Regions from separate parts of the Blautia hansenii DSM 20583 genome, predicted to be linked through region 3. Evidence: predicted binding sites of a transcription regulator. Region 3 holds the regulator's gene; each other region holds the start of a gene.
The links. The regulator HrcA, encoded in region 3, represses chaperone genes, less so after heat shock. The targets are predictions, from matches to a motif close to TGTTAGCACTCNNNNNNNNNGAGTGCTAACA.
Positions count from the first base shown of each region.

Region 1 (4,296 bases), 170 kb from region 3:
CGCAAGAAAGCTCTTCTTCGCTTAAAACGAACAATTTTATATTATGAAAAAGAAATCGAAGAAGCCCTGTATAAGGACTTGGGAAAATCAGATTTTGAAGCTTATATGACAGAAGTGGGAATGACACTTTCCGAGCTGAACTATGCAGAAAAGCATTTAAAGGGCTGGATGAAGGAAAAACGTGCCTTGACACCATTGGCGCAGTTTCCTGCAAAAAGCTTTGAAGCTGTCGAGCCCTATGGCACAGTGCTGATTATAGCCCCTTGGAATTACCCTTTTATGCTTTGTATGGAGCCTTTAATCGGCGCTGTTGCAGCGGGAAATTGTTGTGTGGTAAAGCCTTCTGCTTATGCACCGCACACCTCGGCAGTGATTAAAAAAATTCTTTCCGCTGTTTTTCCGAAAGAATTTGTGGCAGCTGTGGAAGGCGGCAGAGAAGAGAATACAGCGCTTTTAGAACAGAAATTTGACTATATTTTCTTTACGGGAAGCAAGGCAGTGGGAAAAATTGTTCTGGAAAAGGCTGCCCAAAATCTCACGCCTGTTACTTTAGAGCTGGGTGGAAAAAGTCCCTGTATTGTAGACGAAACAGCAAATTTAAAGCTGGCAGCAAAACGTCTGGTGTTTGGGAAATATTTAAACAGCGGACAGACCTGTGTAGCTCCTGATTACCTTTTGATACAGGAAACTGTAAAAGAAGAATTTTTAGAATATTTAAAATACTGGATTGATAAAGTGTTTTCGGCAGAGCCGATGAAAAATCAGGATTATCCTAAAATCATTAATGAAAAACACTATGAGCGCATTATGAAGCTTATGGAAGGAGAACATATTATAAAGGGCGGCTTTGGGAATAAAGAAAGGCTGTTTATTGCCCCTACTGTTTTAGATGATATTACGGAAAAGTCACCCATTATGCAGGAAGAAATTTTCGGACCGGTGCTGCCTGTGCTTACTTACAGAGATTTAAAGGAGGCAGAGGATTTTATTAAAAAAGGGGAAAAACCTCTTGCATTGTATCTTTTCACAGGAAGAAAGCAGACAGAGAAAAGGGTTTTAAGGGAAGTATCCTTTGGAGGAGGTTGTATTAACGACACCATTATTCATTTGGCAACATCAAGAATGGGATTTGGCGGTGTAGGTGCAAGCGGTATGGGAAGCTATCACGGAAAAAAAAGCTTTGATACCTTTAGTCATACGAAAAGTATTGTGAAAAAATATCAGGGAGTCGATTTACCTATTCGTTATCAGCCGTATACAAATGGGAAAAAGAAATTGCTGCGTTTGTTTTTGAAGTGATCAAGGAGGGATAAGGATGAAAAATACAAGGGTTGAAGCTCCTGCATTTTGGAACAGGCGTTCAGAAGTATTCGATAAGCAGGTTTTATCAGTATATGAAAATGCTTACAGAAAAACTGTGAAACGTTCTGCGACATTTTTAAAGGAGGAGGACAGAGTTTTTGAGATTGGCTGCGGCACCGGCGCAGCGACCATTCCTCTTTCAAAATATGTAAAAGAAATCACGGCAACGGATATTTCTAAAGATATGCTCCAAAAAGCCAGAGAAAAAGCAGAAAAATTGTCAAAGAATAATATTACCTTTTCCATGGGAGAATTGACGGAAATGGAAATAGAGCCGGAAAGCTATGATGTGGTGACGGCGTACAATGTGCTGTTGTATATGAAAAATCAGGATGAGGTTTTAAAGAAAATATATGAGATTTTAAAACCTGGCGGTATTTTTCTTTCTGCCACAGACTGTCTGGGAAGAAATTTATCCAAAGACTCTGTGAAAAAATTCTGGAAAAGTAAATTACATCTGATGCCTTATGTAGCTTTTGATACACCCATTAGTCTGATGCGGAAAATCCAGAAAAACGGTTTTGAAGTTCTGGAAATTGTCAATCTCCATAAAAATCCGCCGAATATCTTTATTGCAGCAAAGAAAAAATAAGAAGTTTAGAATTATTTAAGAAAGTTTATAAAATTTTGTTAGCACTCAATATGATTGAGTGCTAATTTTCTCTTGACTTTTATTTCTTTGGGGACTATTATGGTGTTTAGGCAGGGAAACGTTTCCCAATATAAGAATGAAAAAGGAGATGTATTTTATCATGGCTAGCAAGCGTGGTACTTTATCAATTAACAGTGACAATATCCTTCCGATTATTAAAAAATGGATGTATTCCGATCATGACATTTTCTTCCGTGAATTAATTTCAAATGGATGTGATGCCATTACAAAACTGAAAAAACTGGAGGTTATGGGAGAATACACTTTTCCGGAAGACCATAAAAATAAAATTCAGGTCATTGTAAATCCGGAAGAAAAGACTTTGAAATTCATTGATACAGGTCTTGGTATGACCGCAGATGAAGTAGAAGAATACATTACACAGATTGCATTTTCCGGTGCAACACAGTTTTTAGAGAAATATAAAGATAAAACAAATGAAGACCAGATTATCGGACATTTTGGTCTGGGATTTTACTCTGCGTTTATGGTGGCAGATGAAGTACAGATTGATACTTTATCTTACAAAGAAGGTGCAACTGCGGTTCACTGGTCCAGTGACGGCGGTACAGAGTATGAAATCGGAGATGGAAACAGAACAGAAGTGGGTACAGAGATTACGCTGTTCTTAAATGAAGAAAGCGTAGAATTTGCCAATGAATATCGTGCAAGAGAAATTATTGAAAAATATTGTTCCTTTATGCCGGTAGAAATCTTCCTTTCTAAAGCAAATGCGCCGCAGGAATATGAAACCATTGAAGAGTCTGAGGTAAAAGAAGACGATATTATTGTAGAACATATTCACGAAGATGCAAAAACAGAAGAAAAAGAAAATGAAAACGGCGAAAAAGAGGTTGTAGAAATTTCTCCTGCAAAAGAAATGGTAAAAATCCATAAACGTCCGGTATCTTTAAGCGATACAAATCCGCTGTGGATGAAGCATCCAAATGAATGTACAGAAGAAGAGTACAAAGCATTTTACAGAAAAGTATTTATGGACTATAAAGAGCCATTGTTCTGGATACATCTGAACATGGATTATCCGTTTAATTTAAAAGGCATTTTATACTTCCCAAAAATCAACATGGAATATGAGTCCATTGAAGGTACAATTAAATTATACAATAATCAGGTATTTATTGCAGATAACATCAAAGAAGTTATTCCTGAATTCTTAATGCTGTTAAAGGGTGTCATCGATTGTCCTGATTTACCGCTTAATGTATCCAGAAGCGCTTTGCAGAACGATGGTTTTGTAAAGAAAATTTCTGATTATATCAGCAAAAAAGTGGCAGACAAGCTTTCCGGTATGTGCAAAACTGACAGAGAAAATTATGAAAAATACTGGGATGATATCAACCCGTTTATTAAATTCGGCTGCTTAAAAGATACGAAATTCTCTGAGAGAATGATGGATTATATTCTCTATAAGAATATTGACGGAAAATATCTGACACTGGAAGACTGCATCAAAGAAAATACAGCAGAAACACCGGAAGAGCAGGAAGTTCTTGCAGAGGAAAATAAAGAAGAGGTTCTTGAGGAAGCAAAAGAAGAAGCGAAAAAAGAACCTGAAAAAACCAGTATTTACTATGTAACCGATGAAGTACAGCAGAGCCAGTATATCAATATGTTCAGAGAACAAAATCAGGATGCGGTTATTCTGAAGCACAACATTGACTCTCCGTTTATTTCTCATGTAGAACAGGTAAAAGAAAATGTCAAATTCCTTCGTATTGATGCAGATGTAACAGACGCTGTAAAAGAAGAAGGAAAAGACTTAGAGGAAGAAACAAAGACTTTATCTGAAATCTTTAAGAAAGCTTTAAAGAAAGAAAATCTGACAATTAAGGTAGAAAGCCTGAAAAACGATAAAGTATCTTCCATGATGACAATTTCCGAAGAAAACCGTCGTATGCAGGAAATGATGAAAATGTACAATATGTACGGCATGGACCCATCTATGTTCGGCGGACAGGAAACACTGGTATTAAATGCAAATAATAAACTGGTACAGTATGTTCTGGAAAATAAAGAAAATGAAAACGTGGATATTCTGTGCGAACAGTTATATGATTTGGCGTTAATCAGCCACAGACAGCTGACACCGGAAGAAATGACAAAATTTGTGACAAGAAGCAATGAAATCATGCTGCTTCTGGCAAAATAAAAGATAATTATATAAAAGAGACTGTTACATTAAATGCTCATTCGGAATATTTAAAAGACAGTCTCTTTTTGTTATTTTTTAATAGAGTCCTTTTTTAAATTGTATCATCATT
Region 1 is NZ_CP022413.2:2,174,464-2,178,759, reverse strand. It holds gene CGC63_RS11055 (aldehyde dehydrogenase) at 1-1,299, shown strand, start outside; gene CGC63_RS11050 (class I SAM-dependent methyltransferase) at 1,316-1,954, shown strand; gene htpG (molecular chaperone HtpG) at 2,115-4,184, shown strand; gene nudC (NAD(+) diphosphatase) at 4,263-4,296, opposite strand, start outside.
Region 1: htpG (molecular chaperone HtpG) is a predicted target of HrcA. The motif match lies at 1,991-2,021, and genes of this name have one in related genera.

Region 2 (4,296 bases), 230 kb from region 3:
TCAAAAATTCCGGTCTGAAATGCGCTCTTAAATCACGCTCCACCGCCTCTCTGGCTTCCTGTTTTATCTCACCGTTTTCCTCAATTCCTTCCAAAAGATACGGGGAACCAATATTGGAGGTCATAATTAAAATTGTGTTTTTAAAGTCTACGGTTCTGCCTTGGGAGTCAGTAATACGTCCATCATCCAGCACTTGCAAAAGCACATTAAATACATCAGGATGTGCCTTCTCAATTTCATCAAAAAGGACTACGGAATATGGTTTTCTTCGTACTGCTTCTGTAAGCTGTCCGCCTTCTTCATATCCTACATATCCCGGAGGCGCTCCGATGAGTCTGGATACCGAATATTTCTCCATGTATTCACTCATATCAATACGAACCATATTCTGCTCATCATCGAAAAGTGTAGCCGCCAGAGTCTTGGCAAGCTCTGTCTTACCTACGCCGGTAGGGCCTAAAAACAGGAAAGAACCAATAGGTTTTGTAGGATCTTTAATACCTGCTTTGGAACGGATAATGGCATCGGTAACCTTTGTTACACCTTCGTCCTGACCAATGACACGTTTATGAAGCTCTTCCTCCAGATGCAGGATTTTTGTTCTTTCTCCCTCTGTCAGCTTTGCTACCGGAATACCCGTCCAACGGGAAATAATTCTGGCGATTTCTTCATCTGTAACGCTTTCATGAACCAGAGATAAATCCTGATTTTTCACCTTTTCTTCCTCTGCCTGCAACTGTTTCTGAAGCTTCGGAAGTTCTCCGTACTGAAGCTTTGCAGCTTCGTCTAAATCATAATTTCTCTGTGCTTTTTGAATTCTGTTATTCATATCTTCAATCTGCTCACGAAGCTTCTGAAGGCGTTCTACGGTAGATTTTTCATTATCCCACTGGGCCTTCTGCGCATTAAAACTGTCTCTTAGCTCAGCCATTTCCTTCTGCAAAGCTACTAATCTGTCCTGACTTAATCTGTCATTTTCTTTCTTTAACGCAGCTTCTTCAATCTCCATCTGCATGATTTTTCTTCGCATTTCATCCAATTCCGTAGGCATGGAGTCCAGCTCTGTTTTAATCAATGCACAGGCTTCATCAACTAAGTCAATGGCCTTATCCGGAAGAAAACGGTCGCTGATATATCTGTCAGAAAGTGTAGCTGCCGCAACCAAAGCGCTGTCTGTAATCTTTACTCCATGGAAGACCTCATAGCGTTCTTTCAAGCCTCGCAGAATAGAAATCGTATCTTCCACAGTCGGTTCGTCTACGGTTACAGGCTGAAATCTTCTTTCCAATGCAGCATCTTTTTCAATATACTGACGATACTCATCAAGAGTAGTTGCACCGATACAATGCAGCTCACCTCTTGCCAGCATTGGCTTTAACATATTACCGGCATCCATGGCTCCGTCTGTTTTTCCTGCACCCACAATCAAATGAAGCTCATCAATAAAGAGAATAATCTGCCCTTCACTTTTTCGTACTTCTTCCAAAACAGCCTTTAATCTTTCCTCAAATTCACCACGATATTTTGCACCTGCGACCAGCGCACCCATATCCAACGCAAATATTTTTTTATCTTTCAATCCTTCCGGTACATCACCTTGGACAATACGCTGTGCCAGTCCTTCTACCGCTGCTGTTTTACCGACACCCGGTTCACCGATTAACACAGGATTGTTCTTGGTTTTTCTGGAAAGAATACGGATAACATTACGAATTTCCGCGTCTCTTCCGATTACAGGGTCCAGTTTCTGCTCTCTTGCCTTTTCTACTAAATCCTGTCCGTATTTATTCAAGGTGTCATAGGTTACTTCCGGATTATCCGTTGTCACTCTCTGATTTCCTCTTACTGTGCTGAGAGCCTGTAAAAAACGTTCTCTGGTAATCCCGTACTCATTCCAAATTTTCTTCATAGAAGGGCTTGGATTATTCAGCAATGCCAAAAATAAATGCTCTACGGAAACATATTCGTCTCCCATGGTTTTTGCCTCATCCTCAGCAGTTACTAATGCCTTATTTAAGTATTGTCCGATATAAGGCTGCCCTCCTGATACCTTTGTTCTTGCATTCAAAGCCTGCTCTACTCGATTAAGAAAATGTTCTTTTTGAATTTCCATTTTCTCAATCAGCTTTAAAATCAGACTGTCCTCCTGCTTTAATAAATTGTATAACAAATGCTCCTGTTCGACTTCCTGATTGCCAAATTCATAAGCAGTTTTTTCTAAATCCTGAACAGCCTGAAGTGATTTCTGCGTAAATTTACTGATATTCATAAAAAATCCCTCCATTTGTACTATTTTCTTTTGTTCTAGTGCTACTATAACACTAATTATTAGCCAAGTCAACAGACGAGTGCCAATGTAATTATAAAAAATTTATGAACAAAATGGTATACACCCCTTTACAAACTCCTGTTCCTGCTTTAGACTATATGGGATTTTGTATTTTAAAGAAAGGAATTTTAACCATTGTTTAGTAGTAAAACTCAAAACAAACAGCTTTTGTGCAGCTATGGCGTTTTTATTATCAACGGCATGCTTGCATTATCTATCGGCTCTCTCCTGCCTTATATCAGAGATGCCAGAGGACTGGAATACGCCTTTTGCGGTATGATTGTCAGTCTTCACTCTGTGGGAAATCTGATTTCCAGCTTTGCCTCCGGTACATTACCGGCTTTTCTGGGAAGGAAAAAAAGTATTCTGCTTTTTAATGCTTTCTTTGCTCTTTCCTTTTTCATTATTATCTTTTCTGATAATAATTACATGCTGGCGCTCTCCTTTTTCTTAACAGGTATGGCACGAGGAGCTACCAGCAATTTTTGTAACCAATCCATCAACGAATTAGCTCCGGGAAAAGCTTCTCTTTTAAATGGGCTTCATGCAATGTTTGCTATTGGTGCATTTACTTTTCCGCTGCTTCTCATTGCTCTTACAAAAAATAATCCTGACAACTGGATTTATGCCTGCTATTTTATGTTAATTATGGGGATTTTAAGCTGGATTATGTACTTTATTATCCCCAATTCTGAAGGTTTCACAACAGGAACAAAGAAACAAACTGCTTCCGGCTTTGCATTTTTTAAGGAACCTCTGTTTTATCTCTGTACTTTGACAATGTTTTTTTACTTATGTGCAGAACAGGGTGTTATCGGCTGGATGATTACCTATTTTAAAGACACCGGATTGCTTCCGCAGTCACTTTCACAGGCTACCGCCAGTGTTTTATGGATTATGATTTTAGCAGGAAGACTTTTAACTGCATGGCTTTCTACAAAAGTGCAGAAAGAATGGCTGCTTCTTTGTATGGGATTTGGTCTGGTAGCATTCTTCCTTTTATTATTGTTCAGCTCTACGACACCGTTTATTCTCATAGGTATTATGGGCTTTGGTTTCAGCATGGCAGGACTTTATCCTACAACTGTTTCCTTTGCAGGAAGTATTATTCAGAAGTATACCCTTGCATGGAGCTTTATCTTAACCATCGCAAGCTTAGGGGCAATTATCATGCCTTCCATTATCGGTAAAATCGCAGAAACAGCAGGAATTTACTACGGTATGCAATCGATTATCGCCGTTGTAATCATAGATTTTATTTGTGTCGTTCTGCTGGTAAGCTATATTCGGAAATTAAGAAAGAAAAACATTCCGGTATAAACATTAGGTAAAATTAAAAAGGAGTTGTCGTGTTAAATCATATCCTGAATATTTATATATTTCTGGATAATGTTTAAATGACAACTCCATTTTTTATATCTTATTTTACTTCAACCAGTTCAATATGGAAATTCAATTCCTTTCCTGCCATTTCATGATTTGCATCAAAAGTAATGGTAGTCTCTGTTTTTTCTACAACACTCACCGGAAATGGCTGTCCTAACTGATTTGTCAGGTAAACTCTCTGACCTGCTTCCAAATCTTCAGAGCCCGGAAGCTGTGCAATCTCAAGAGTAAAAACAGCATCCGAATCCGGCATACCATAAGCTTCTTCAGGCATTAAATGAACATCAACACTCTGTCCCACTTCCATATCTGCGACAGCTGCGTCAAATCCTTTAATCATCTGACCTACTCCGCAAATAAATTCCAATGGTTCCCCACGGTCATAAGAGGAGTCAAACTGTGTTCCATCATTAAATGTTCCTCTGTAATGTGTACGGCAAGTCTTACCCACATTGCGTCCTGTCAAATGCACATGTCCTCCACAAGAACCACCGCAGCTTCCACCACAGGAATGTCCGTCTTCATGACTGCCGCAGCTATGCCCTTCCTCATGATGATGGTCACAGTTTACACCGGCAGAT
Region 2 is NZ_CP022413.2:2,569,924-2,574,219, forward strand. It holds gene clpB (ATP-dependent chaperone ClpB) at 1-2,269, opposite strand, end outside; gene CGC63_RS13040 (MFS transporter) at 2,465-3,649, shown strand; gene CGC63_RS13045 (NifB/NifX family molybdenum-iron cluster-binding protein) at 3,750-4,296, opposite strand, start outside.
Region 2: clpB (ATP-dependent chaperone ClpB) is a predicted target of HrcA. The motif match lies at 2,327-2,357, and genes of this name have one in related genera.

Region 3 (4,296 bases):
GAGTAGAAAATTATTCCAGACATTTATCTGGATTAAAGCCAGGACAGCCTCCATATACGCTAATTGATTATTTCGGAGATGATTTCCTTATTATTATAGATGAATCTCATAAAACCATTCCACAAATAAGAGGGATGTATGCGGGAGATCAGTCCAGAAAACAAACTTTAGTTGATTATGGATTTCGACTTCCTTCCGCAAAGGATAACCGCCCTTTAAATTTTGAAGAATTTGAAGATAAAATTGACCAGATTTTATTTGTGTCTGCTACACCTGGAGAATATGAAGAAAATCATGAACTTTTGCGGGCAGAACAGATTATTCGTCCTACAGGACTCTTAGATCCAGAAGTAGAAGTGCGTCCTGTGGAAGGTCAGATTGATGATTTAATTTCAGAAGTTAATAAAGAAATTAAGAAGAAAAATAAAATTCTTATTACGACACTTACGAAACGTATGGCAGAGGATTTGACAGAATATATGAAAGAACTGGGTATACGTGTTAGGTATCTTCATTCAGATATTGATACCTTGGAACGAACACAGATTATCAGGGATATGCGTTTAGATGTTTTTGATGTGTTGGTAGGAATTAACCTATTAAGAGAAGGACTTGATATTCCGGAAATTACCTTAGTTGCCATTTTAGATGCGGATAAAGAAGGCTTTTTGCGCTCAGAAGTATCTCTTATTCAGACCATAGGGCGTGCTGCCCGAAATGCGGATGGTAGAGTTATTATGTATGCTGATGTCATAACAGATTCTATGAGAATTGCCATAGATGAAACTATGAGGAGGAGAGCACTGCAGCAGAAATATAATGAAGAGCATGGAATTACTCCAAAGACAATTAAAAAAGCTGTTAGAGATTTAATCAGTATTTCCAAAGCAGTGGCAGAAACAGAAGAAAAACTGGAAAAAGATCCGGAAAGCATGAGCAGAAAAGAACTTGAAAATCTGATTAAAAAAGTTCAAAAGCAAATGCAGGCGGCAGCCGCAGATTTGAATTTTGAAATGGCAGCTTCCTTGCGTGATAAGATGTTAGAATTAAAAAAGAGTCTGGAAGAACTAGATGAGTAAAATAATAAGAAAAATCTTTCTTTTCAATGATATTTTGGAGAGAAAGATTTTTTAATCTTGGTGTTATATAAAATTCTAAAATAATTATAAAGCTCTTGACAAATAAAACGACTGGTGCTATCTTAAGAACATAGATGTTAGCACTCCACCACAACGAGTGCTAACAATAAAAAAGAAAGGAGCAGGATATGGAATTGGTGACTGAGTTGGATGAAAGAAAACGAAAAATTCTAAAAGCCATTATTCAGACATATTTGGAGACTGGTGAGCCGGTTGGATCAAGGACTATTTCTAAATACACAGATTTAAATCTTAGCTCCGCAACAATCCGAAATGAGATGTCAGACTTAGAGGAATTAGGATATATAGTCCAGCCGTATACTTCTGCCGGTCGTATTCCTTCTGATTTAGGTTATCGTCTTTATGTAGATGAACTGATGAAAGAAAAAGAACAGGAAGTGGCAGAAATTAAGGAACTGATGATTGAAAAGACGGATAAGATGGAAAAGGTTTTAAAACAAGTAGCAAGAGTTCTCGCTTCGAATACAAACTATGCTACTATGATTACAGGACCTGCCTATCACAGAAATAAAGTAAAATTTATCCAGCTTTCAAAAGTCAGTGAGAAACAACTGTTGGCAGTTGTGGTAGTAGAAGGAAATATTGTGAAAAATCATATTATTAACCTTCAGGAAGCAATGGATGAAGAAACTATTTTAAAATTAAATCTGTTGCTGAATACACAGCTAAATGGTTTATCTATTGAAGAAATAAATCTGGCAATAATTTCCCGCTTAAAAGAACAGGCCGGCATACACAGTGCTGTAGTCGGAAGTGTTATTGATGCAGTTGCTAAGGCTATTGCACCGGACGAAGAAGAAATGGAGATTTATACCAGCGGTGCTACAAATATTTTCAAATATCCAGAGTTAGCAGATAGGGCAAAAGCCAGTGAATTGATTTCCACTTTTGAAGAAAAGCAGGCTTTAGCAGAGTTTGCTAAGGAAACTATGGAAGCGGATAATGGTAAAGAGAATACAGGAATTCAAATCTACATCGGAGATGAAACTCCTGTTCAAACTATGAAAGACTGCAGTGTTGTAACAGCTACTTATGATTTAGGTGGTGGTATGCAGGGAACTATCGGAATTATAGGACCTAAGCGAATGGATTACGAAAATGTAGTAGATAATCTGAAAACTTTAAAAAATCAGTTAGACCATATATTTAAGAAGTCATAGAAAGGTGGTAAGAAATTCGTGTCAGAAGAAAAAAAAGAGTATAACACAATAGAAGAAGATGATATGACTCAAAATGAAACAGAAGAAATTTTAGAAGAAGATGATGTAAAATTGGCAGAGGAAACAGTTTCTGAAACAGAGGAAACAGAAGAAACTGTAGAAGAAAAAACAGCAGAAAAAAAGGGACTGTTTGGAAAAAAGAAAAAAGATAAAAAAGATGAAAAAATAGAAGAATTGACAGACATGGTAAAACGCCAGATGGCAGAATTTGATAACTTCCGAAAACGCACAGAAAAGGAAAAAGCTTCTATGTATCAAATCGGAGCAAGAGAGATTGTAGAGAAAATTCTTCCGGTGGTTGATAACTTTGAAAGAGGTCTGGCAATGATACCGGAAGATGAAAAAGAAAATCCTGTGGCTACAGGTATGGCTCAGATTTATAAACAGTTGATGACAGCTTTTGATGAAATAGGAGTAAAAGCAATTGAAGCTGTAGGGCAGGAATTTAATCCTGATTTTCATAATGCAGTGATGCATGTGGAAGATGAGGAAGTGGAAGAAAATATAATTGTTGAAGAATTCCAGAAGGGATATATGTATAAAGATTATGTGGTAAGACACAGTATGGTGAAGGTTGCAAACTAGCGATATTCATCAAGCAGAAGAAATTCTGTGAGATTTTATCTTATAAATGAAAGATAACCAGTAAATAAATAATAGAAGAAAAATTCAGGAGGAATTTATCATGGGAAAAATTATTGGTATTGACTTAGGTACTACAAATAGCTGTGTAGGTGTAATGGAAGGTGGACAGCCGGTAGTTGTAGCAAATGCAGAAGGCGCAAGAACAACACCATCTGTAGTTGCTTTTACAAAATCAGGAGAAAGATTAGTAGGAGAACCTGCAAAACGTCAGGCTGTTACAAATGCAGATAAAACAATTTCATCTATTAAAAGACACATGGGAACTGATTACAGAGTTACCATTGATGATAAAAAATATTCTCCACAGGAAATTTCAGCAATGATTTTACAGAAACTGAAAACAGATGCTGAAAACTATCTTGGTGAAAAAGTAACAGAAGCTGTTATTACAGTACCTGCTTATTTCAATGATGCACAGCGTCAGGCAACAAAAGATGCAGGTAAAATTGCAGGTTTGGAAGTAAAACGTATTATCAACGAGCCTACAGCAGCAGCTCTTGCTTATGGTCTTGATAATGAAAAAGAACAGAAAATCATGGTATACGACTTAGGTGGCGGTACTTTCGATGTTTCTATTATTGAAATCGGTGACGGTGTTATCGAAGTATTATCTACAGCAGGTGATAACCGCCTTGGTGGTGATGACTTTGACCAGAAAGTTGCAGATTATATGATTGCTGAATTTAAGAAAGCAGAAGGTGTTGATTTATCCGCAGATAAAATGGCTATGCAGCGTATTAAAGAAGCAGCTGAAAAAGCAAAGAAAGAGCTTTCCTCTGCAACAACAACAAACATCAACCTTCCATTTATCAGCATGAATGCAAATGGACCTCTGCACTTTGATATGAACCTTACAAGAGCAAAATTTGATGAATTGACACATGATTTAGTAGAAAGAACAGCAGAACCTGTAAAACGTGCATTATCTGATGCAGGACTTTCACCTTCTGAATTAGGTCAGGTATTGTTAGTTGGTGGTTCTACACGTATTCCATCTGTACAGGATAAAGTAAAACAGCTGACAGGAAAAGAACCAAGTAAGACATTAAATCCTGATGAGTGTGTTGCTTTAGGAGCATCTGTTCAGGGTGGTAAACTTGCAGGTGATTCAGGTGCAGGTGATATCCTTCTTCTTGATGTAACTCCACTGTCACTGTCTATCGAAACAATGGGTGGTATTGCTACAAGATTGATTGAAAGAAATACAACAATTCCTACAAAGAAAAGTCAGATTTTCTCTACAGCAGCAGATAATCAGACAGCAGTAGATA
Region 3 is NZ_CP022413.2:2,340,399-2,344,694, reverse strand. It holds gene uvrB (excinuclease ABC subunit UvrB) at 1-1,079, shown strand, start outside; gene hrcA (heat-inducible transcriptional repressor HrcA) at 1,268-2,320, shown strand; gene grpE (nucleotide exchange factor GrpE) at 2,339-2,965, shown strand; gene dnaK (molecular chaperone DnaK) at 3,066-4,296, shown strand, end outside.